DNA from 3 places in the Neomicrococcus aestuarii genome. Region 3 is predicted to be linked to each of the others. Evidence: riboswitches for the same ligand, from Rfam matches in the RefSeq annotation. Region 3 holds a riboswitch; each other region holds the start of a gene.
What was found. Region 3 has a riboswitch for S-adenosylmethionine ahead of HD598_RS06190 (LLM class flavin-dependent oxidoreductase). Riboswitches for the same ligand answer to the same signal wherever they lie in the genome.

Region 1: another riboswitch for S-adenosylmethionine. It lies ahead of HD598_RS07625 (flavin reductase family protein); the one in region 3 lies ahead of HD598_RS06190 (LLM class flavin-dependent oxidoreductase).
Region 2: another riboswitch for S-adenosylmethionine. It lies ahead of HD598_RS04570 (substrate-binding domain-containing protein); the one in region 3 lies ahead of HD598_RS06190 (LLM class flavin-dependent oxidoreductase).

Annotation. Positions count from the first base shown of each region.
Region 1 covers NZ_JACHDR010000001.1:1,702,251-1,710,987, forward strand. Annotated here, with positions in the region: gene HD598_RS07600 (M18 family aminopeptidase) at 1-51, shown strand, start outside; gene rpsF (30S ribosomal protein S6) at 265-570, shown strand; gene HD598_RS07610 (single-stranded DNA-binding protein) at 611-1,177, shown strand; gene rpsR (30S ribosomal protein S18) at 1,279-1,518, shown strand; gene rplI (50S ribosomal protein L9) at 1,534-1,992, shown strand; SAM riboswitch class IV at 2,754-2,868, shown strand; gene HD598_RS07625 (flavin reductase family protein) at 2,909-3,457, shown strand; gene HD598_RS07630 (DUF1801 domain-containing protein) at 3,552-3,983, opposite strand; gene dnaB (replicative DNA helicase) at 4,700-6,064, shown strand; gene HD598_RS07640 (hypothetical protein) at 6,145-6,396, shown strand; gene HD598_RS07645 (sigma-70 family RNA polymerase sigma factor) at 6,393-7,262, opposite strand; gene HD598_RS07650 (DUF1801 domain-containing protein) at 7,319-7,723, shown strand; gene HD598_RS07655 (LysR family transcriptional regulator ArgP) at 7,716-8,579, opposite strand; gene HD598_RS07660 (LysE/ArgO family amino acid transporter) at 8,650-8,737, shown strand, end outside.
Region 2 covers NZ_JACHDR010000001.1:1,025,686-1,034,422, reverse strand. Annotated here, with positions in the region: gene trpS (tryptophan--tRNA ligase) at 1-604, shown strand, start outside; gene HD598_RS04590 (LLM class flavin-dependent oxidoreductase) at 729-2,162, opposite strand; gene HD598_RS04585 (ABC transporter permease) at 2,159-3,274, opposite strand; gene HD598_RS04580 (ABC transporter permease) at 3,271-4,275, opposite strand; gene HD598_RS04575 (sugar ABC transporter ATP-binding protein) at 4,272-5,810, opposite strand; gene HD598_RS04570 (substrate-binding domain-containing protein) at 5,800-6,843, opposite strand; SAM riboswitch class I at 6,930-7,020, opposite strand; gene HD598_RS04565 (hypothetical protein) at 7,129-7,359, shown strand; gene HD598_RS04560 (acyl-CoA dehydrogenase family protein) at 7,468-8,697, opposite strand.
Region 3 covers NZ_JACHDR010000001.1:1,399,345-1,404,698, forward strand. Annotated here, with positions in the region: gene HD598_RS06175 (response regulator) at 1-507, opposite strand, end outside; gene HD598_RS06180 (hypothetical protein) at 593-784, shown strand; gene HD598_RS13755 (sensor histidine kinase) at 952-2,211, shown strand; gene HD598_RS06190 (LLM class flavin-dependent oxidoreductase) at 2,429-3,832, opposite strand; SAM riboswitch class I at 3,884-3,974, opposite strand; gene HD598_RS13760 (acyl-CoA dehydrogenase family protein) at 4,065-5,318, opposite strand.

The DNA.
Region 1 (8,737 bases), 300 kb from region 3:
GACTTGTACTCGCTCTCACGCATTGCGCAGGCGTTCTTCACCCACAGCTAGACACAAGCCGGCGGAAGCGGCACGGTTGTCCCCAAGAACCCACTGTGGGGCTGGGAAGGAAGCTGCGCCGTCGTTATGGTTAGGGGAGAAATTCCGGTAAGATAGCTGAGGTTGTTTGTGCCCGCATGTCCATATGGGGTCACATTCACCAACGCGAAGAACCTCCTGTTGCGGAAAGACCGTGACCGTTAAGTCCAAAGGAGGTGGGTTCACATGCGTGCTTATGAATTGATGGTGCTGATCGACCCAGAGGTCGACGAGCGCACCGTTGAACCAACCATCAACAAGTTCCTCGAAGTTGTAACCAACGAGGGTGGAACTATTGACAACGTTGATATCTGGGGACGTCGCCGCTTGGCATACGAAATCCAGAAGAAGTCTGAAGCGATCTACGTAGTCGTTAACTTCACGGCAGAGCCTGCAACGTCGGCCGAACTCGACCGTCAGCTTTCTTTGTCTGAACAGATCATGCGTACCAAGATCATTCGTCCGGAAGATCAGAAGGTTTCCGCAGAGTAATCTCGCGGATACCGCGTACGAACACTACTGAAGGGGAACCATGGCAGGCGAGACAGTTATCACTGTGATCGGAAACTTGACGTCCGATCCCGAACTTCGATTCACCCCGTCCGGATCCGCCGTTGCGAACTTTACGATCGCATCGACGCCTCGGACCTTTGATCGCCAGTCCAACGAGTGGAAGGACGGCGAAGCGCTGTTCCTCCGCGCGTCTGTGTGGCGCGAAGCTGCCGAAAACGTAGCTGAGACGCTCACGAAGGGCATGCGTGTCATCGCTCAGGGTCGCCTCAAGTCTCGTTCGTACGAAACCAAAGAGGGCGAACGCCGCACCGTAATGGAGCTTGAGGTCGAGGAAATCGGCCCATCGCTTCGTTTCGCTTCGGCAAAGGTTAGCCGTGCTCAGCGCTCCGGCGGTGGCGGCGGCAACTTCGGTGGTGGAAATTCTGGTGGCAACTTCAACGGGGGCAACTCCGGTGGAGGCGGCAACTGGGGCGCAGCTAACGCTCAGCCACAGCGCCAGAATGACAACCCGTGGGAAAGCAGTGCTTCCACCTCATCTTCGGATGGTTGGGGCAACGACCTCGGGAACGACGAACCACCGTTCTAAACATCCCGCTCACGCGGGAGATCGTCCTCGATCTTCTATAAACAAAACATTCACCATCCCGCAGATTGATCTGCGGGCTCCAACAGAAAAGGAGCTCCACGATGGCTAAGGCTGAACTCCGTAAGCCCAAACCAAAGTCGAATCCATTGAAGGCCGCCGATGTGACGGTCATCGACTACAAGGACGTAGCTTTGCTGCGTAAGTTCATCTCCGATCGCGGAAAGATCCGTGCACGTCGCGTGACCGGCGTTTCCGTTCAGGAACAGCGCAAGATTGCTCAGGCAATCAAGAACGCTCGTGAAGTCGCCTTGTTGCCTTACTCCGGCGCTGGCCGCGGCTAAGGAAGGAAAACAAACATGGCAAAGCTCATTTTGACTCACGAAGTTACCGGACTCGGTACTCCTGGCGACGTAGTGGAAGTAAAGAACGGTTACGCACGTAACTACCTTCTCCCACGCGGCTTCGCAATGCCGTGGACCAAGGGTGCAGAAAAGCACGTTGAGGCTCTCAACGCTGCTCGCGCCGCAAAGGCCATTGCAAACCTCGAGGATGCACAGGCTTTGGCTGCAAAGCTCAAGTCCACCACCATTCGTCTCTCCGTCAAGGCTGGTGAAGCGGGACGCCTCTTCGGCACCGTCAAGCCAGCTGACATCGCAGCAGCAATCGAAGAAGCCGGCCTCGGCAACCTCGACCGCCGCTCGATCGAGATCCAGGACGCCATCAAGTCTGTTGGTAACCACTCGGTTACCGCTCGCTTGCACGAAGACGTCTTGGCTGCATTCGACGTTCAGGTTGTTGCCGCAAAGGGCAAGTAACCTTCACGCTGAATAGCTGAGAATTTAGAAGAGCCGCTCCCGGTTGGGGGCGGTTCTTCTTTTTGTTCTTCCACTTCAACATCTTCACTTCCGAGCTCTCGTCATGCCTGCTCTCGTCTTCTCGGTGCTCTTCTTGAACCTAGTTCTGGCCGCTTGTTTTTGTTGGCAGTGTCTTGCTGCGCGTTCTTACCGCGCGGCACCGGCGTCCCGTGCGGCGACGTAGCGATTGTTGTGTCGCCGAATGTCGAGACGTACAGATTGTTGCGTGGCCGAAAACCGAAACGTACGGATAGTTGCACGCCCATCGGCTCGACGTAGCGATTGTTGTGTGGCGCGCGCTGGCGTCGTAGCCAATGTTGCTTGGCCGAATGTCGAAACGTACGGATTGTTGCGGGCCATTCGGCGCTGCGTAGCTGGTGTTGCGTCATCGTAGTTTCAATAGCGACGATCACACAACACCAGCTACGTTTGGTCTTCTACCGGGGCTCCACAGTTCCGTTCATCACTTCACATCGCCCACGAGGGACCTTTCATGACGTCCAGTGACGCATTGAGAGGGGTGCTAGTACTCCCCGAGATGGCGGCGAAGTGATTCCGCCCGCGTCGATTGAATGATCAAGTGACGCTGGGATTGATGTTTCTTCGATGTTTCCGGACTATTTCCATCTTCTGTTCTATGTCAATAGCTGGTTCCTTAGCTTTTCGAAATGTTTCGCCCACTTTTGACGAGTAGATCGAATACGCCTTACCGTTGAACTCAGAATCAAGAGAGTCAATGACAAGCCCTGGCTGGTTGACCGGCAACCCTCTGGTAGTAGTGGGGTGCTCCAGGTGACGATTCGGCGTTCGGGGAACTCCGCAACGCAAGTACTGCATCCGACCAACGGACTGCGGACGAGTTACCTAAGGAACTGTTATGACCGCCAGCGTAGAGAGCACCACCGTTACCACCGGTAGCGGCACCATTTCTCATGATGTGGGAGCTCAGTCCCTCCGTCAGGCATTTTCACGTTTCCCATCAGGCGTTGCCGCGTTGTGCGCAATCGTCAACGGGGAACCTCAGGGAATCGTGGCCTCTTCCTTCACGGTTGGCGTTTCCCTTGAGCCACCACTGGTGATGTTCGCAGTACAAAATTCGTCCCGCACGTGGCCAATCGTCCGCGGCGCAGAGCGCATTGGCGTATCCATCCTTGGCGAGAGCCACGAAGGTGTCTGCCGCCAGATCGCATCCCGCAATGGCGATCGCTTCGCTGGCCTCAACCTTGCATCCACTGATGACGGAGCCTTGTTCCTTGAGGACGCAGCACTATGGCTGGACTGCACCGTTGAGTCCGAGTTCCCTGCAGGGGACCACCAGGTGGTGCTCTTGCGCGTTCACGGCCACGAATCCCACGGCGACGCTAACGAACCACTGGTTTTCCATGGCTCGGCCTTCCGCACGCTCAAGGACAACGCGCTCGTCTAAACGCGCCAGTTCAGACACGTTCGTCTAGACGCGCTTGTCTAGAAGCCGACCGCGCTGAATCGCCACCGCCCGGCATCACTTGCCGGGCGCGCGCTTATCTCTCTGCTGATTGGTTCAGCACTTCGGCGTAGTGCCGATGTCCTACACGCACAAGCTCTTTCAAGACCTCTAGGTCTATGTCGGCGAGCTTATTGACGTATACGCAGGCGACCGCCGTCTTGTGCTTGCCAAGCTTGGCGAGTAGTTCGGCGGATTCCGGAGCCTCTTTGATTCCGTACAGCGACAGGCTTGCCTTGCGCGGCGAGAATCCCACCATGGGTGCCGTTCCTTCGTGCCCACTGTCATAGCGGTAAAAGTACTCGTCGAAGCCCACAATGGTGGGTCCCCACATCACCGGTGGCTTGCCGGTGACTTCCTCCATGAGCTCCAGCAGCACTTCGCCGTCCGCACGCCGCGTGGGGTGCTCTACGGAAGCGATGAACTCGCGAGGGTCAACAACTGTGGGTTGCGTCTTGTTCTCGGCCATAAACACCAATGTAGTGGCCCTGCGTGCTCTCTGTCGCGACATCGATAAACGCTCCACTTCGCACGGGGCGCCATCTGAAACCACTCACGCTGCACAGTGTCTCCAATGGCGCGTCATCATCACGAGGCATTCGTTGCCCTCAAACCGAGTGGCCGGCTGGTGATGACGCCACAACTGACGGACTCCAAACGGCGGATGCACTCGATGCACGGATGAAAGCTTCCAGTCAAGTTCTTAGCATGATCCCGCGCGTGTCTGTGCACAAGTACCCCCAACCTGTGGATAACTCTTGTGGGTATCCCCAAATTTTCAAGTATTTATCCACTGTAGATCGGCTTGAACCTGGAGGTGGCGCTTGAACCTTTGTGGAAAAGTATTTTGAATCCACAGCTGTGAATTTGTGTTTAGCCTAGTCAGAGCTGGTTAATGGTCAGAAACAAGGTTGGGGTCACAGGGATATCCCCAAGTTATACACATGGGCGGTGGATGAATGTGTCAGTTATGCACATGGCCTGTGGATAACTCATTTGAGTCGGACGAACTACGGGACTATGGTTGCCTGAGCTCTATATCGCAGAGTGCCTATTTTCCATCCCCAACGTTGGTCTTTTCTAAGTGTCACTGGGTGTCAGGACAATGGACTTCTGACGCAAGAGCTAAGAATTGCGCCGCCGTGGGCTTTCACGGGATCACGCTAAGTACATCAAGGGGAATTCGTGGCCGTTCAGCACCTGGACAACGCATCACGTTCTGAAGACACGCAGTTTGCGCGCACGCCACCGCAAGACATCGTTGCAGAACAGAGCGTTTTGGGCGGCATGATGCTCTCCAAGGATGCCATCGCCGACTGCATCGAAGTCCTTCGCGGCCCGGATTTCTACCGACCAAACCACGAGGCTATTTACGAGGCCATCCTTGACCTCTACGGCAAGGGCGAACCTGCTGACGCAGTCACGGTGGCAGATGAGCTGACCAAGCGCGGAGAAATCGGCCGCATCGGCGGTCCCGGTTACCTACACACGCTCATTCAGTCCGTTCCAACAGCCGCCAACGCCGGCTACTACGCCGAGATTGTGCACGAACGCGCAGTACTGCGCAGGCTCGTCGAAGCAGGTACCCGCATTGTGAACATGGGGTACTCGCAAGGCGGCGAAGTCGAAGAGATCGTCAATGCTGCTCAAGCGGAGATCTACACCGTCTCTGAGCGAGAGACCGCAGAAGACTACGTGGCCCTTCGCGACATCATGGAAGCCACGGTCGACGAGATCGAGGCTAACGGCAGCCGGGGCGACGGCCTCACCGGTGTCCCCACCGGCTTTTACGAACTCGATGAGCTCACGCAGGGTCTCCACGGCGGACAGATGATCGTCATCGCCGCACGTCCCGCAATGGGTAAGTCCACGTTCGCGCTGGACTTCGCCCGCTCGGCAGCCATCCACCATGACATGGCCACGGTGTTCTTCTCCCTGGAAATGGGCCGTAACGAGATCGCGATGCGCTTGCTCTCCGCGGAGGGACAGCTCATGCTCCAGGACTTGCGTAAGGGTAACGTGCGTAACGAGGACTGGCAGAAGATCGCCAACACCATGGGACGCCTCAACAGCGCGCCCTTGTTCATTGACGATTCGCCCAACATGTCGCTTATGGAAATCCGTGCCAAGTGCCGCCGTCTGAAGCAGAAGAATGACCTCAAACTGGTCATCATTGACTACCTGCAGCTCATGAGCTCCGGCAAGCGCGTGGAATCCCGTCAGCAAGAAGTCTCCGAGTTCTCGCGTGCTCTCAAGCTGCTCGCGAAAGAGCTCGACGTCCCCGTGATCGCGCTTTCCCAGCTGAACCGTGGCTCCGAGCAACGCCCGGATAAGCGCCCCGTGATTTCCGACCTTCGTGAATCCGGCTCAATTGAGCAGGACGCCGACGTGGTGCTCTTGCTCCACCGCGACGACGTGGTCAACAAGGACACCTCCGAGCGTCCAGGCGAAGCGGACATCATTGTGGCCAAGCACCGTAACGGTCCCACCGGAAACATTGTGGTGGCGTTCCAAGGTCACTACTCGCGCTTTAGCAACATGGCTCGCTAATTCGCCTCGACTGGTCACATTTCACCGAGTAGATCCGTCATAGAAGTAGCAGTACTTCACCGAAAGGACACTGAGAGACGATGAAAACCATGACCTGCCGCCAATTCGGCGGACCTTGCGACGTCGCGCACACCGGCAAGACTGCCGATGACGTGATCAACGCTCAAGACAAGCACCTCAAGGAAGCCGTCAAGGCTGGGGACGAAACCCATGTGCCTGCTCGCGAAGAGATGAAGGGTCGCTGGCGTAAGCCGTGGGCCGCACTTGGCTGGTACCGCGACATGAAGAAGACCTTTGCCGAGCTCCCCGAAGACGGAGCCGTTAACGCTTAAGGCGAGCTGCGTCGTCGTACTAGCAAGGAATCATCCTTGCGCCGCGCCACCGTCTGCAGCACGTCAGGATCCGCGCGGAACGTAATGCTCCGGACCTGGCCGTTGTGGATGGCGAAGTCGAAAGCGACCCGCGCAATTCCGCGATCAATCCACGCCGCTCCAGCCCGCGAACCAATGAACGCAGGGAACGCGGTCTGGGCGGCGCCATTGAAGAAGGTCGCCACCGTGTCCCGGCCAGAAATGCGCTCGGGCGTGCCCATCGCAATGGCCGCGGCGTCTCCGCCGATCACCACATCCGGCGCCAATAGCGTCAGCAACCGCTCGAATTCGCCTTGCTTCGCGGCGGATAAAAACGCGTCCACAATCTCCCAATCAGGCACCGGCGAGGGGAGAGGCATGGCATTTTCCCGCAATTTGGTGCGCGCCCGGGAAGCAAGTTTTCGCGCGGCGGCCGGGGAAACCTCGAGCATCGCGGCAATGGAATCGAAATCAAAGGCGAAGCTGTCATGCAATACGAAAGCCACGCGCTCACGAGGCGACAATCGCTCGAGAACCACCTGCAGCGCTGCCCCAAGTTCTTCCCCCAGCAGCACCTCATCGGCAACATCGGGAACGTCCTCAGTGATCTCCAAATCTTCCTCCGCCACCGGAACCTTCGCCCGCAAACGATCCAGGCACAACCGGACGGTCACGGTGGTGAGCCAACCGGGCAGGTTCTCGATGGACTCGTTCGTTCCAGCCAACCGCAGCCACGCCAGCTGGACCATGTCCTCGGCCTCGGACGCATCACCCAACACGCGCGCGGCAACGCGAGTCAGTCGCGGGCGCTCAGCTTCAAAAGCGTTTGCTAATTCGTCCGGTGCCAACAGAGAATCTCCTCAAGATGCATGCAGTACGGTGTCACTCAACGAAAGGACCGCTCATGGCCAAGCTAGAAGATCAGTCCCAAGCTCCACAGAAGATCGACGAGCTCATTGCGAGCATAGAGGATTGGCGCGGCGAACGGCTCTCGCAAATGCGTGAATGGATCAAGGAAGCGGTCCCGGACGTGACGGAGACGTGGAAGTGGATGGGCAGTCCTGTGTGGGAGAAGGACGGCATCATGATTGTGGGTGATGCGCACAAGGACAAGATCAAGCTCACCTTCAACTTCGGCGCGCTCTACGAGGATCCGCATGGCCTTTTCAACAACGGCAACGGAAACCAGCGCCGCGCGATTGACGTTGATGAGTCTCTTGACCTCAATAAAGAGCACTTCATTGAGCTAGTGCGCGCCGCGGCCGCCTACAACGCGGAGAAGAAAGCTGCGAAGAAGACGGCTAAATAGCCTGCGCTCGCTTCCTCACGATGTCGCCGAGCGCATCCAGCACTTTCGATTCGATCTTCCAGCGCTGCCAATACAGCGGAATATCCACGTACAAATCAGGCTCGAGCGGCACGAGTTTGCCGCTGTCAAAGTGCTTTTGGCATTGCAGAAGTGGCATCGCGCCCCACCCCATGCCCGCGAGAACGGCGCGCGCAAAACCTTCGGAACTGGGGACGGTGTGCTGAGTTTCGGGGGTCGCCCCGCGCTCCGCCAGCAGGTCTCGTTGGATGGCGTCTTTCGGGTTGAAGTGCACCACCGGTAGCGTGTTCCAGTTCAGTTTTCCGCGTTCTGTATGGCGTACGACGACGTCTGCTCGCGCTGCGGGAACATACCTCATGACCGCGAGGGGTTGCGCTGAGCAGCCCTGAACCGGGTGCGGATCGGAGGTCACAGCAGCCATCACTTGGGCGGTGCGAAGCAGTTCCGCGGAATGTTGTTGGTCTTCGAGATGGATCTCCACCGAAGTGGGGTGTAGCGCGGCGAAGTCTGGGAGGCAGCGCGCGAACCAAGTGGCCATCGAGTCTGCGTTGACGGCGATGGAAACCGTGTGAGCGGAGTGAGCTTTGTCTAGGACGGTGGCTGCCTCGGACTCGGAGAGCTCCATCTGTTTGGTCAGCCGCACCAGCGCGAGTCCGGCCTCGGTGGGAACGCACGGGGTTCCGCGCACAATCAGCACCTGACCAGCCTGGTTTTCGAGCGCGCGGATTCGCTGGCTCACGGCGGAGGCAGTCATGGAGAGCTGTTTTGCGGCGGCGTCAAAGGTGCCGGTCTCCACGATGGCCGTGAGGGTGGCGAGGTGTTCTCGATTCCAGCGCATAAGTAATTCTTACCGTACTGAAGAATATTTAGCTGTACTGAATGGCTGAGCATCCCTACTGTTGTTGCTTGTGACTACTGCTCTTTCCGGTTTCTTGACCGGCCTCTCTTTGATCGTTGCTATTGGCGCCCAGAACACGTTTGTGTTGCGCCAAGGCC
Region 2 (8,737 bases), 370 kb from region 3:
AGACATCCTGTTGTACCAGCCCAAGGGTGTGCCCGTGGGGGATGACCAGCGTCAGCACGTGGAGCTCGCTCGCGATCTTGCGCAGCGCTTCAACTCACGCTTCGGCGAGACGTTCGTGGTGCCCGAAGCCTTCATTCAGAAGGGCGGCGCGCGCATCTACGATCTGCAGGATCCAACGTCCAAGATGTCCAAGTCCGCGTCTTCACCGAATGGTCTGATCAACATCCTCGATGACCCGAAGGTGATCGCCAAGCGCATCAAGTCTGCCGTGACGGATGATGACACCGTGGTGGCGCATGACCGTGCCTCCAAGCCCGGCGTCACCAACCTCTTGGAAATCCTCTCGGCAGTTACGAACACTCCAGTGGACACTCTCGTGGCGTCCTACGAAGGCAAGATGTATGGCCACTTGAAGGTGGACGTGGCTGAAGCCGTGGTGGCTGCTGTTTCGCCGATCCGCGAGCGTACGGAACAGCTTTTGGCTGATCCTGCCGAGCTGGACCGCTTGCTGGCGCGCGGCGCTGAGAAGGCCCGCGAAGTTTCGCAGCCCGTTCTGGACGCTGTCTACGAGCGCGTTGGCTTCTTGCCGCCGTTCAAGGGCTAATTGCGTCGTCTCTAATTTGTAAGACGCCAAAGGCGCCGGTTCGCAAACCAAAGTTTGGTTGCGGGCCGGCGCCTTTGCTGTGCCAAACGGCGATCAACGTGAACACGCGTTTCAGCTCAACGAATTATCGCGACAACACGTTTTCCGGAGAATCGGTGGCGGCTGAATCTGCTGCGGACGGCAAGCCAACGTAAGCGTTACGGTATTGGGCGGCAGGGTGTGAGTCTGCCACACGCTTGTTTCCTTCACCGGCTACATATTCACGAAGCGTGTTTCCTTCGTACTCGTCCCACACTCGTCCCCGCTTTTGAAGTTCTGGGACAACGAGATCCGTGAATTGTTCGAAAGACCCTGGCGTGATGGCGTAGGCAAGGTTGATGCCATCAAGTCCAGAGTCATCAACCCAGCGTTCGACCTCATCAGCCACAGTTTCGGGCGAGCCAACAAAGACGGGACCGATGCCACCTACGCCCAAATACTCCGCAATGTCTCCGGGAGTCCAACGTTTGTTCGGGTTTGCCACAGTGAAAATGGACAGAGCAGAGCGCGCCGCATTGGTGTCAATGTACGCAAGTTCCTGATCGGTAGCGTATTGGCTCAAGTCCAAGCCCGACCATCCTCCGTAGAAGGTCATTGAGCCCTCTTGAGATGAATAGGACTGATACTCCTTGAAGAGCTTCTCAGCTGCAGCGTCAGAATCGGCGACCACGGTTGTGACGAGAGCAAACATCTTGGCCGCGTCTCTCGGGCGGCCAACAAGCTCTAGTTCATCTCGAAAAGCGTCCGTCTGCTTGCGTGTCACGTCCGTATTGATGGAGTTTAGGAAGACCCCTTCACCGTGCTGCGCGCCGAATCTACGGCCGCGACTGGAAGCACCCGCTTGGAAGATCGCAGGCGTTCGCTGAACGGACGGTTCGGACAGATGAATGCCGGGGACGTTGAAGTGTTCTCCAGCATGATTGATGGGGTGGACCTTAGACGGATCGGTGAAGACGCCGCGCTCGCGGTCTCGAACTACTGCACCGTCTTCCCAAGAACCTTCCCAGAGCTTATAGACAACCTCCATGAACTCGTCCGCTAGGTCATAGCGGGCATCATGATCGAGTTGCTTCTTGTATCCCAAGTTTCGCGCCGCTGACTCAAGGTAGCTCGTGACGACATTCCAACCGATGCGGCCTCGGGTGAGGTGATCGAGAGTGGAGAACTTTCGGGCCAGCGCGTACGGCTGTTCGTAGGTGAGTGCGCTAGTGACCGCGAAAGCGAGGTTTTTTGTAACGGATGCCATCGCTGAAACTTGCATAAATGGGTCATTGAGCGGCACTTGATCTGCGTCGATGAGCGCTGGAGCGCTGGAGTTTTTATAGACGTCATAGATTCCCAGCACATCAGCGAGGAAGAGTGCATCAAATTTTCCGCGTTCAAGGATCTTTGCGAGGTCTGTCCAATACTCGATGGTGTTGTACTCATCCGCTCGATTGTCCGGGTGTCGCCAGAGCCCGGGACTTTGGTGGGAAACGCAGGTCATATCAAAGGCGTTAAGGCTGATGCGCTTGCTCATGAAGAAGCTCCTTCGGGGCTAGTTTTCTTAGTGGTAATCCACCGAGTGAGTTCGAACGTTCGTCCTTCCTGCTTGGCAAGAAGTGCTGCAATCACGAGGATCGCCAGCAAGACGATGCCGCGGCCAAGTCCCTGCCAGAAGAAGGACAAACCAATGAGGTTCATTCCATTGCTCAATAGAGCGAAAATGAGAACGCCGACAAGGGTTCCTGGGACACTGACGCGTCCGAATCGGCTAAGAGTTGCCCCGATGCAGACGGCTCCAATCGCATCCATGAGGTAAGCCTGGCCGCTGCCCGGAACAAAGCTGTTTGTGCGCGATGCAAGAATCACACCGGCAAATCCAGCAATTAGTGAGCAGAGCACATAGCTGCTGGCAATGAGGCGCTTGGTTTTGAGTCCGCTCAATAGTGCTGCGCCTGGCTGTTCGCCTGTGTGAGTAAGCCGGCGTCCAAATCGTGTAACTCCCAAGAGAAGCCCTACGACTACTGCGACAACTAAAAAGTTGATGACAGCTGCATCTATCTCTAGCCAATATCCCCGACCAATGACTGCGAATCCTTCGGGAACGCGTGGTGCAGATAAATAGATCGGGGCTCCGCCGCTCGTGAACAGCTGTTGAACGCTCGTACCGACGAACCAAATGCTCAAGGTGGCGAGGAACGGGGGGATTCTCAAAAGGACAACGAGTCCTGCGTTGATGAGTCCCACAATGAGTGCGGCCAGCAAGCCGCCGACCACGGCAACCCACGCCCGGTAACCGTCGTAGATCAATGCTGCGGAAGCAAGCGCCCCAAGATCCAAAGCTACTCCGATGGAGAGATCGATACCGCCAGCACGAATCACGATCGTGAGTCCCGTTGCTACAAGGGCTAGTAACGCCATCTGGCTGATGACAGAGACCAAGTTTCCGCTAGTGAGAAACGTGGGGGTCATAACGCTGAAGGCGAAGAGAATGACACCAAGCGTGACCGGAGCGATTGCTCGTGTCAGCGTTTGAGCCGTGATCCGCGGGCGCGCCTTCACACTGGAACTGGCCGAAGCGCTCGGTACTTCAGCTATTTCGGCTGACGAACGAGGCATGGACTCTTCGATTTTCTGGTCAATACTCACTTGGCGGATCGCCCCTTCAAAGTTACTGAGGCGAGCACAACAAGGATCAAGAGACCCTTAGCGGCACCAACCCACTGGCTCTCCACGCCTATCAGTGTGAGTCCGTTGCTTAGCGCGGCAACGAAAATTGCGGCTAGAACGGTCCCGGGAACACTAACGAGCAGACGATTCGAGAAAATGATGGACATGTAGCTCACCAGAATGATGTCCAGGAGAATCTGACCGCCAATACCTGGAACAGCCGCGGATAGTCGCGAAATCAGGAGAACACCTGCGACGCCGGCCAATAATGAACTAATGAGGTAACTGGAGAAGCGGTATTTATTGACGGAAATTCCGGCGACGGTTGCAGCCGTGGGGTTTTGGCCCACTGCGTAACTGTTGATTCCCCAAGAGCTACGGCTATAAATTGCCCAGGAAACCGCTCCCACGAGGAGAAGCGTCCAGGCGCTCAGCGGTAGTCCCAAGAAAGTTCCCTCACGAAGGGCAACAAATAGTGAACCTTCGGCGACAACTTTGATGTTGTTGCTGACCACCAATTCCAAAGACGTTGCTATACCCATGGTGGCGAGTGTTGCTAGAAGTGGGCGGAGGCCAAGCAGCACGGAGGCTCCGTTGATCAAACCGATCACCAAGGCGGTTCCGAATCCACCAAGAATGGCAAGAAAAGTATTGGCGCCGCTGACGGTCAACACAGCCGTGACGGCGCCAGAGAGACCGGCCACAGCTCCGCTTGAAAGATCGATACCACCGCTCAAGACGTCGTCACCGCCGCAAATGATGACGATCGCCAACCCCACGCCGGCAACAGCAAAAACCGACGCCTGCGTGAGGATGGTGATGATGTTTCCGTATGTCAGGAAATAGGGGGACCCAAGAGTAAAAATGACGAGTACAGCTGCAAGGGCGATGTACCCAAGCTTTCCGAAGAACTTCCCACTTGTCTTTCCTGGTGCGGACGTCGTGGAACTGGTGGTTGCGGATGCAGTGAGGACGCTCATGCCAACTCCTTTACTCGTTCGTTGGAGCTGGCGTCGCCCGAGGACGCCAACCTTAAGATTTGATCCGTCGTTACGTCATGTCCTGAGAGCTCGGCAACGATGCGGCCGCGATACAGGACGAGGATACGATCCGCGATGCCCACTAGTTCTTCCAGATCAACGGTGACGACAAGTGCACCGGCGCCGGAATCCACGAGGCTGTTTAGTTGTTCGTAGATTTGAGTGCGGCTTCCCACATCAACCCCGGAAGTCGGCTGATCAAGGACCAATACACTCGCTTCACTTGCCAACCACTTACCAAGCACCACCTTCTGCTGGTTACCACCAGAGAGGTTTCCAACCACATATTCGGGGTCCGTTGGACGTACATCGAGCTGGGAGATAAGAGCACGGGAAACAGCCCGTTCCTTCGCCACGTTTGTAAGCCCGAACAACCTACCCAAACGACTCAAGCTGGAGACGACCAGATTTTCACGTACCGTACTCCTCTGGAAAGCGCCGTTAGCGCGGCGGTTAGAAGGGACGATTCCGCCGCCGAAAGATACAAACTCTGCCGGGCTTTGCACCTCGTGTTCACGAACGTGGACAGAACCCGTATGTGATTTGGCTCCGACGACGGCATCCGCAAGATTTTCAATTCCTGAGCCGACGAGTCCCGTTACACCTACGATCTCGCCTGCGTGGACGGTCAGAGAAACATCAGTCAAAGATCCTGAAGAAGTTAAGCCGGACAATCGCAAGACGGCACTGTTTGACTGGGCTTTTCGTGGGATGCGACCGTGATCAAATTCTGTGACGTGTCGACCGACCATCAGCTCAACAATCTGGGCAATGGTTGCACCGTCTTGGAAGCGTACGTCCGCAACTTTGAGACCGTTTCTAAGAACGGTTACTCGGTCAGTGATTTCTTCGAGCTCTTGCAGATAGTGGGAGACGAAAATGATTCCCACACCCTGAGCCTGGAGCCGACGCACTACGTCAAAGAGCTGGCTAACCTCTTTAGAAGCCAGAGGTGCTGTGGGCTCATCCAGGATGAGAACTTTCGGGGAGGAAAGTACTGCCCTTGTTATTTGAATGAGCTGTTGTTGTGCAACCGTGAGCTCCGAAACGAGTGCATGCGGGTCAAGGGACTGACCCGTGACTTCAGTGATCTTTACCGATGCTTCGCGAGCAACCTTTCGAAGATTGCTAAGTGCTCCAGACAGTTGGGGGAGGCCCAAGAATAGTTGTTCGTAGACACGAAGCTGAGGAGCAAAATGTCGCTCTTGGTGGATCACAGCAATGCCCAGCGCCTCGGCGTCAGCCGGGCGATTGATGCTTACGAGTTCGCTGTTCAGGCGGATCGACCCCTCGTCAGCTGCATACAGTCCTGTCAGGACCTTGATGAGGGTGGACTTTCCCGCTCCGTTCTCACCAACGAGACCAAGGACTTCTCCCGAGTGGAGGTCCAATGACACGTCCGAAAGGACCGTTACAGCGCCAAATCTTTTCGTGATGCCGCTTAAGGACAGTAGTGGCTCGAGGTTAGATTCCAAGGTCAGCACGCACCTTCGCAACATTTTCCTTGTCGATGAAGATGGGATCGACGTAGGTGGTTTTCCGAACTTTGTCTTCTTCTCCGCCGAGGAAGCGGGCGATATTTTCCGCAGAACGGACAGCAATGGCATCTGTCGGCTGCCCGACGGTGAACTGGTATGCGCTATTCGGATCTGCGATGAGATCCAAGGCACCAGGTTCGGCGTCCACGCCGTATAGGCCAATTTCCTCTCGGTTCGCCGTGTCGAGGGCCTGCGCCGCACCGATCAGTGGCATATCCCAGCAGGACCAGATGGCGTCTACGGACCCTTCCGGCAGGCGGCGCAACTGATCCGAGATCTGATTCTTTGCGTCTTCGATGGTGTCTTCGTATTTATCTTGAAGTTCCGGTTCGATGATCTTGATCTCTGGATAGTCCTTGAGAACTAACAGCAGACTCTCGTATCTGATGCGGCAGGGCGTGACACCTGGGAACCCATTGAACGCGAGAATCTCGCCATTTCCACCGATATCTTCGGCTAGCGTCCGAGCCAAATGGGTGCCAATGTTCCAGTTATCGCTCGTTACGTTGTTCTTGCTGTAAGGCGTCTGAAAGTCAATGGTGAAAAGCGGAATTCCAGCGGCGTCCACCTTTGCTAACGCAGGTGTCAGAGTTTGAGCATCGCCTAGGATCACTACGATCGCATCTGGCTTTTGAGTGATGAGATTCTCGACATTCGCCACATGTTTGTCATCCTTGGCTTCCGCCTGAGTCGCGATGACCTTACCGCCGAGTTCCTTAATACGTGCTTCTAGCTCCTGATAGACGCCTCGACTGTAATCATGCAAGATGTCTTTGGCCGCAATTCCAATGGTCTTGCCCTCGAGGGATGGAACTTCGGCTAGTTCCACTTCACTTGCTGCTCCTGCCACTGCGCCTACGGGTGCAGAAGCAGGTTGCACGGGTTCTTTGAGCGAGCAGCCGGAAATTCCAACTGCAAGCGCGAGCGCAGACACTGAAAAAAGTGCAGCAAATTTGCGTCCGTTAATCACGGGTTCTCCTTCGTCATTGTGATCCGAAGGAATCTCGAGAATTGCGCACGATTGATCAGAAATGAGCAGCGTTGCGGGCGCCCGAGTTTCCATCGATTCTGGCGTTAGCACTATGACCCCTCGGTCAATTTGCTGCGGCGTCAACGAGCCAGATCTCTCAGCCGCTCTGGATGGGTGCTAATAGACAATCAGAGTCTGAAGAGCAATCCAAAGAATGTTACATCTTCGGGAATATTCGGGTTTCGTGCGAAATAATTTCACTAGCAAACAAAATGTGTAGGATCATTGCCTGAATCTTCTACGCAGGAAGGTGATGCCTCGTCAATCTCCGTTCGTATCGTCGAATGGCTAACTCTTGACGTCCCTTTCAACCTTCGTAAGACTGTGGCCAGAGTGAAAGTTTGGGGGAGTATGCCTGGACTTTTAGGTTGGAACTTAGTCATGGGGATTTCCGTCGTGGCATTGATTGCCGTGATCGCTGTTGTGGCGATGGTGCTGCGGAGGAATTCGCGCTGACTTCAAGAATCTGGAGACGTGGAAAGCGCCGGCTCTCATGACCAAAGTTTGGTTGCGAGCCGGCGCCTTCGTTTTCTCCCTAGATGCCTAGATGAAGGCGATCAAGGTTTAGGTGTAAAGGGAAAGTGGCGGAACTTCTCCGTTGAGGTAATAAGCACCAACCTCGATCTTCTTGTAGTCCACGGGATCGTGAAGCGTGTGCGTGCGTACGTTGCGCCAATAAAGGTCAAGGCCAACGCTGTTCTTGGTGGAGCTAGCGCCGGTGACCTCGTAAATACGGTTGGAAACCTCGATGCCGATTTCGGTCGAAACTACCTTGAGCTCAGCGATCTCATTCGCGTAAGCCCAGCGCTCTTCGGAAGTGAGGGCACCTTGGCGAGCTGCGACGTCGTCGAATTTCTTATTCAGCTTTTCCGCAAGTGCGGCAACCGCGGCGGTGCGCGCCTTCAATTCGCCGAGCGTACGCTGGAAAATCTTGTCCTGCGCGTACGTATCTACACCGGAGAGGAACCAAGAGTTCTTGCGGCCGAGAAGGATCTCGCGGCCACGCGTCAAGGCACCTTCGGCAGACCCAAGGTAGAAGTTGGAGAACGCCAACTGGATGCTAGGAGTCAGGATGGTGGAGATGGGTTCGTCGGTGACTTCGCCGAGAACATCCACGGGATTGATGCGAACATTGGTGTTCCGAACGCTTCCGGAACCCGTAAGGCGCTGGCCGAGGTTGTCCCAGTCATCCACCAACTCGAGGCCTTCACGCGTGGTCTCGAGAACGAACGCGATGATCTTGCCCTGGTTGATTCCGTCAGCGACTAGCGCGTTGAAGACGATGACATCGCCGACGCCGGAACCCGTGGAGAAGTGCTTGAAACCGTTCAGGCGGTAGCCGTCACCATCTGCCGTTAGCGTGAGGTCGGGGTCAACCGGGTTGACCGAGTCGCCCCAGAGCCAGTTACCGTTCAGCGTTGCTTGCCACCACGCTGGTTGCGTTTCAGGAAGCGCGTAGAACGCGATGCCGCTCTGGTTGATGTAGTGGTAAGCAAGCAGCTGACCGATGGAGCCGTCGACGCTAGAGATGATGCGGACAGCGTTGAAAGCCGTTTCCCAGTGTCCGCCGGCGCCACCGAATTCTGCTGGCACCAACAAGTTGAGAAGACCGCTGTCCTTCAGGAGCTGGACTTCTTTGTGTGGCTGCTGGTTGGCGCGATCGCGTTCCAGAACATCCTTCTGAAGCTCGTTGGCGACATTGCGAGCAATGCCGTTCCAGTACGCGAGCTCGTCGGCGGATGCATTTCCCTGATACGGGACACGCGGTAGGGCTTGGATGGCCGTGGTGGTCATTGGTAGATCTCCTTCGTTGATGAGTAACAGAAGGAATCCC
Region 3 (5,354 bases):
AACCTCGAGTTCTCGGTCGCCGAGTTCGGGACGCTGCGCACCGAGCCCGTTTGTCGCCGGCTGCGACATCACTTTGGCCACCAGCTTGCGGCTCACGGCCGGGGAAAGCACCGATTCCCCCGCATAAACGGAACGAATGGCAGACAGCATGGACTCCGGTGTGGTGTCCTTGACCAAATACCCGGCGGCGCCAGCGCGCAAAGCAGGAATCAAATATTCTTCGGAAGAGAACGCTGTAACCGCCAAAATTTTCACGTCCGGGAATTTCTCAACGATCTTCGCCGTCGCCTCAATTCCATCCATCTCCGGCATTTGAAGATCCATGAGGACAACATCCGGATTCAAAAGCTCCACGTGATGCACCGCCTGAGCCCCATTGCGGACCTCACCCACACACTCAAAACCGTCGGCAATGTCAATGATGGTGCGGAAAGCTTGCCGCATGAGCGACTCGTCGTCGGCGATGAGAACTCGGATGGGGGCGTCTTCTGCGGGAGCATCAAGCATGGCGTCATTGTAGACACGCCGTTCGCCGCAAACTTTAGACGAATGGCTAATTGCGTCGATATTAAGACTTGGGACAATTAGAGGTATGAAATCCATTTCCCGCTTCGCCGCAGCCGCCATCATCACCGTAGCCGCCTTCGCACTTCCAGCTTCCGCAACCGCACTCGAAGTCCCTACCACCAGCATCAGCTCCAAGAGCATCATCATGCCGACCGGCTACTCCTGGGACATCTCTCAGTGGTTCTGCCGCACTTACGGCGCAATGTGCCCACGCTAAATCTTCACTGATCCGTCCAGCTCGTTCTTACGAACGGCTGACTTCATAGCGCAGCGAGTCACTTTCGCCTCACACACTCCACGGTGGCTTGCTTCTCCTCTGATTCACATCGGCGCTAGTCAGCCGTGATTTCAAGACGGGTTGACTACTTCCGTAAAGTCTTATCCGTGGACTCTTCCTCCTTCTTCCAAACCGCCTATCACGCACTGAGTAACGCGGTTCGTGAGTTTTTTCGCGCGCGGAAAGTAGATAAGTTCACGCTCAGCATCGTGTCGATCATCGTGGTGGCTTACACCGCCACTGACATCGTCACGCTCTTTGTTGAGCAAGACCCTGACATACGTTCACGGACTTCCAATAGCGCCAATGCCGCTTTGGTGTTCCTTGCCGCCACGGGCTTCATGTGGATTCGATCCACCGTTGCCGGCGTTATCGCCATGAGCGGTTTGGCGCTGTCTCTGACCATTCATGAGTACAGCTACGCCATCATTGTGACGCCGCTGATCTTCGCAGTCTTGGTGGCAACAGCTAACCGCATCTTCATTGGCGCCTTCGTGGCAGCCTGCGCGGCGTGGTCTATCGGAATCTGGTCTACCTGGCCAGACGACCGCCCCATTCTGTACTTCAGCATCCCCCTCTTGGCCGTGGGTGCACTGATCGGCACCTTGATTCGACGCGGGTGGAACACTCAGGCGCGGCACGATGCCGAACTCGAGGAGATGCGGATTCGGCAGATCGAAGCGAGCTCGGCGGAACGACTTTCCATCGCTCGAGATCTCCACGACATCGTGGCTCATGACATCACCATCATCGCCATGCAGGCTCAAGCGGCATCCTTCTCGAAGAATCCGGAGCTGGCGAAACAATCCCTCGAAGTTATTGGCCAATCCGCCCGTAATACTCTTCAAGACTTGCGCTTGCTGTTGAACGTCTTGAAGTCTTCGGAGGAAGCGCACTTCTCAGACAAGTCGCTCACTCATGAAGAGGAGTCTGCAGCGACCGGCGCTTCGACGCTCACGCTGCGCCGAAGCATCGATCAGGCCTCGCGGCAGTTGGAATCCATCGGGTTCCGCGTCATTGAGAAGACCAGCGGCGACCTCGACGCCCTCCCCCGTCGCATTCAGGTGGCCATGCACCGCATCCTCAAGGAAGCGACTACCAATATCCTCAAACATGCGGCACCGGAGAGCTCTTGCACGCTATGCGTTGAGGTTGTTGACGGGAATGTGCTGCTCAAGATTGAGAACCAGAAAGCACGCGCGACCAACGGCAACGGATCCTTTAGCACTAAGAGCCCCTCCGCCGGATTGGGCTTGGGAAGTATCAGCGACCGCACGTCCAGCTTGGGCGGAAAGCTCGACGTCATTCAGACGAATTCCACGTGGCGGCTCGAAGTCACGGTGCCGATTCGCGGCATCGAGCTCTAAGAAATACCACCTGATACAAAACTATAGACAAACGGCTAACGACTTCGCCGAAACGGCCTCGTAGTGTTAATAGTGCCCCTGGTGACGGGCAAGAAATGGGAACTGGATGGCCGGAGTGTGTGCCGGCCATCCGCCATTTAACGACCACCTAGGAAATGAAAATCCCGGCCTCACACCAGGTGTGAAAGCCGGGATTCAATGGTTCAACGCGAACCGCTTACGCCTCTACAGAATCCTTCAAACGGAACTGCTCAGCGCGGTGGTTCGACTGCAAGCGGTCGCCCTTACCGAAGAGCTTGTTGCGCAGCGATCCCGGCTGGTACTCGGCCTGGTACGCGCCGAGCTTCTGAAGCTCAGGAACCACGAATTCAACAACGTCCTCGAACGTGCCTGGCGTGATGGCGTAGGCGAGGTTGAAGCCGTCAACGTCGGTGTCGTCAACCCACTCCACGAGCTTCTGCGCCACTTCGGCGCCGGAGCCCACGGTGATGGGGCCGAAGCCGCCCACGCCCACCCATTCGGCAAGCTGGCGGACGGTCCAGGGGTTGCCGTCGTCGCCGGAAGCCTTCTGGAAGGTCTCCACGGAGGACTGGATGGCGTTGGACTTCACGTTCGCACCGATGCTGTCGTCGAGGTTGTACTGGGAGAGGTCAACGCCCATCCAGCCGGAGATCAGAGCCAGGGCGCCCTGCGGATCCACGTACTGCTTGAAGTCTTCAAACTTCGCCTGCGCGGAGGCAGTGTCCGGACCCGTGATGATGGTCTGCATGGCGTAGATGCGGATGTCGTAGCGGTCGCGACCAGCGGCCTCGGCAGCGTCACGGATCTTCTTGACGGTGCTCGTCAGGAGTTCCTTGGTTGGCGAATTCACGAAGACCGCCTCAGCGTTTTCGGCGGCGAACTTCATACCGCGCGAAGAAGCGCCTGCCTGGAAGATGACCGGCGTGCGCTGGATGGACGGCTCCGTGATGGCGATGCCGGGAACCTTGAAGTACTTGCCCTCGTGGTTGATCGGGTGCACCTTGGACGGATCCGTGTAGACGCCGGTCTCGCGGTTGCGCTGGACGGCATCTTCTTCCCACGAACCCTCGAGCAGCTTGTAGACCACTTCGAGGTATTCGTCGGCGTGGTTGTAGCGCTCGTCGTGCTCCATTTGATCTTCTTGACCCATGTTTCGCGCGGCGGACGGCAAGTAACCGGTCACCACATTCCAGCCCACCCGGCCGTTGGTCAGGTGATCCAGCGTGGCCAAGCGGCGAGCAAATGGGTACGGGTGCTCGTAGGCGGTGCCGGCGGTGACGCCGAAGCCGAGGTTCTCAGTGACAGCCGCCATTGCGGAAACCAAGAGGAACGGATCGTTCACGGGAACCTGCGCGCCGGAGGACAGCGGAGCCTCGTTGGTGCCATTGAAGACGTCGTAAGTGCCGAGGACGTCAGCGATGAACAGGCCGTCAAACTTGCCCTTTTCAAGGAGCTTGGCGAGCTCGGTCCAGTAGGTGATGTCCTTGTAGCGCCAGGCCTGATCTTCTGGGTGGCGCCACAGTCCTGGGGACTGGTGGACTACGCAGTTCATGTCGAACGCGTTGAAACGTACCTGGCGGCGGGGAGTTTGTTCAGTCATTCTTTGGTTCCTTCCCGACGAGAAGAACCCACGCGTGGCGCGGTTCGAGCTTCTCCATCGTTGCTGGCAGTAGCACCGTCCTCCAAGGAGGGGGTTGCTGCGGCGTCAACGAGCCAGATCTCTCGGCCGCTCTGGATGGGTACCGTTCCATTGCACACCTTAAGGGCGCTCCTCGCGAAATTCGCGAGTTGCAGTGTGTAACGGTTCCCTCGGAAATTTTGATTTTCAGAAATTACGACGACGCAGCTTGGCCATAGCGCTTCTCGTCCACTCCCGCTTCACCGATGCTCCAAACGGTGGGTGGTTCCGTTCCGTTGACGGCCCAGTCACCGTTCACGCGCGCCTTGTAGATGTAGGGGTTGTGCGTGGCGACGGTGCGAGCGTTGCGCCAGTAGCGGTCCAGCGCCTTGGCGGTGCTCGTGGAGGAAGCTCCGAGCGTGTTGAAGATCTGTCCGGCTGCGTCCGTCACAAGAGGGACTAGCACCACTTGGGCCTGTCCGGATTCGAGTTCCACCGCGATGTTTGCTGCCTTCTCGGCGGCGTCGCCGGCGGTGCGGGACTCGTAGGCGCGGTCGAGTGCGCGGCCCACGCGCAAGGTCGCGGCCTCGGCGACATACGCCTTCGAGGTCACTTCGCCGACCACCTGAAGGATCTGCGGGTCTTCGCTCACCAGGTTGGCATTGCCGTGGCCAAACACGCGCTTGCGGTTCTTGACCTGAAGCGCCACTTCGCGGGCTGCGCCGTGCGCAATTCCGGACAGGGCAATCAGCAAAATGTGCTGGTACAGCGCTGCTTGGTAGGGGAAACGGAAGCCGAAGTCGTAGACGTTCTCAGGGTCTACCGGGGCATTCTTGAACACCGTGGTGCCGCTGCCGGTGCCCTTCTGGCCGAAGCCATCCCAGTCGTCAAAGGTCTCGATGCCATCGGTCTTGGTGCTCACGTACACCGAAATGTCCGAGCCGTCCGGGCGCTTCGCGAACACGTCGATCCACTCGGCGAAGATGGTGCCCGTGGTGTAGAACTTGGTGCCGTTCAGCAACAGCTTGCCGTCGCGCTCTTCAAGAACCGTGGCCACGCCGCCCTGGCCTGGCTCGGTCCACGCGTTTCCGGCAATCTCGCCGTAGACGAAGCGCTTGAACCACGCACTGCGGTCATCGGTGACACCGTTGAGAACCTGACCGTGGTGGTAGAGGTTTTCCTCCACGAACGCCACGTGGGAGCGCAATGCCTGCGGGAGGTTGCTGTCCGCGGCAGCCAGCTCGATGAGCAGGGCCGTGAAGTCCTCCCACGTCAGACCGCCGCCGCCGAACTCTTGCGGCACGCGCGCGGCGGTGAAGCCTGATTCTTTGAGCCACTGGATGGGCTCGTGGGGCAGCTCGCCGTTGAGCTCGCGATCAACCGCTCCGGCCGCAATGCGGTCGAAGACGGGACGGTACTTATCAAGAGCTGATGCAAGAGACGTGGTTTCCACAGTTTGGGTGCTCACAGGCGTTTTCGCTTTCCGAGGGGACTCGTAGTCAAG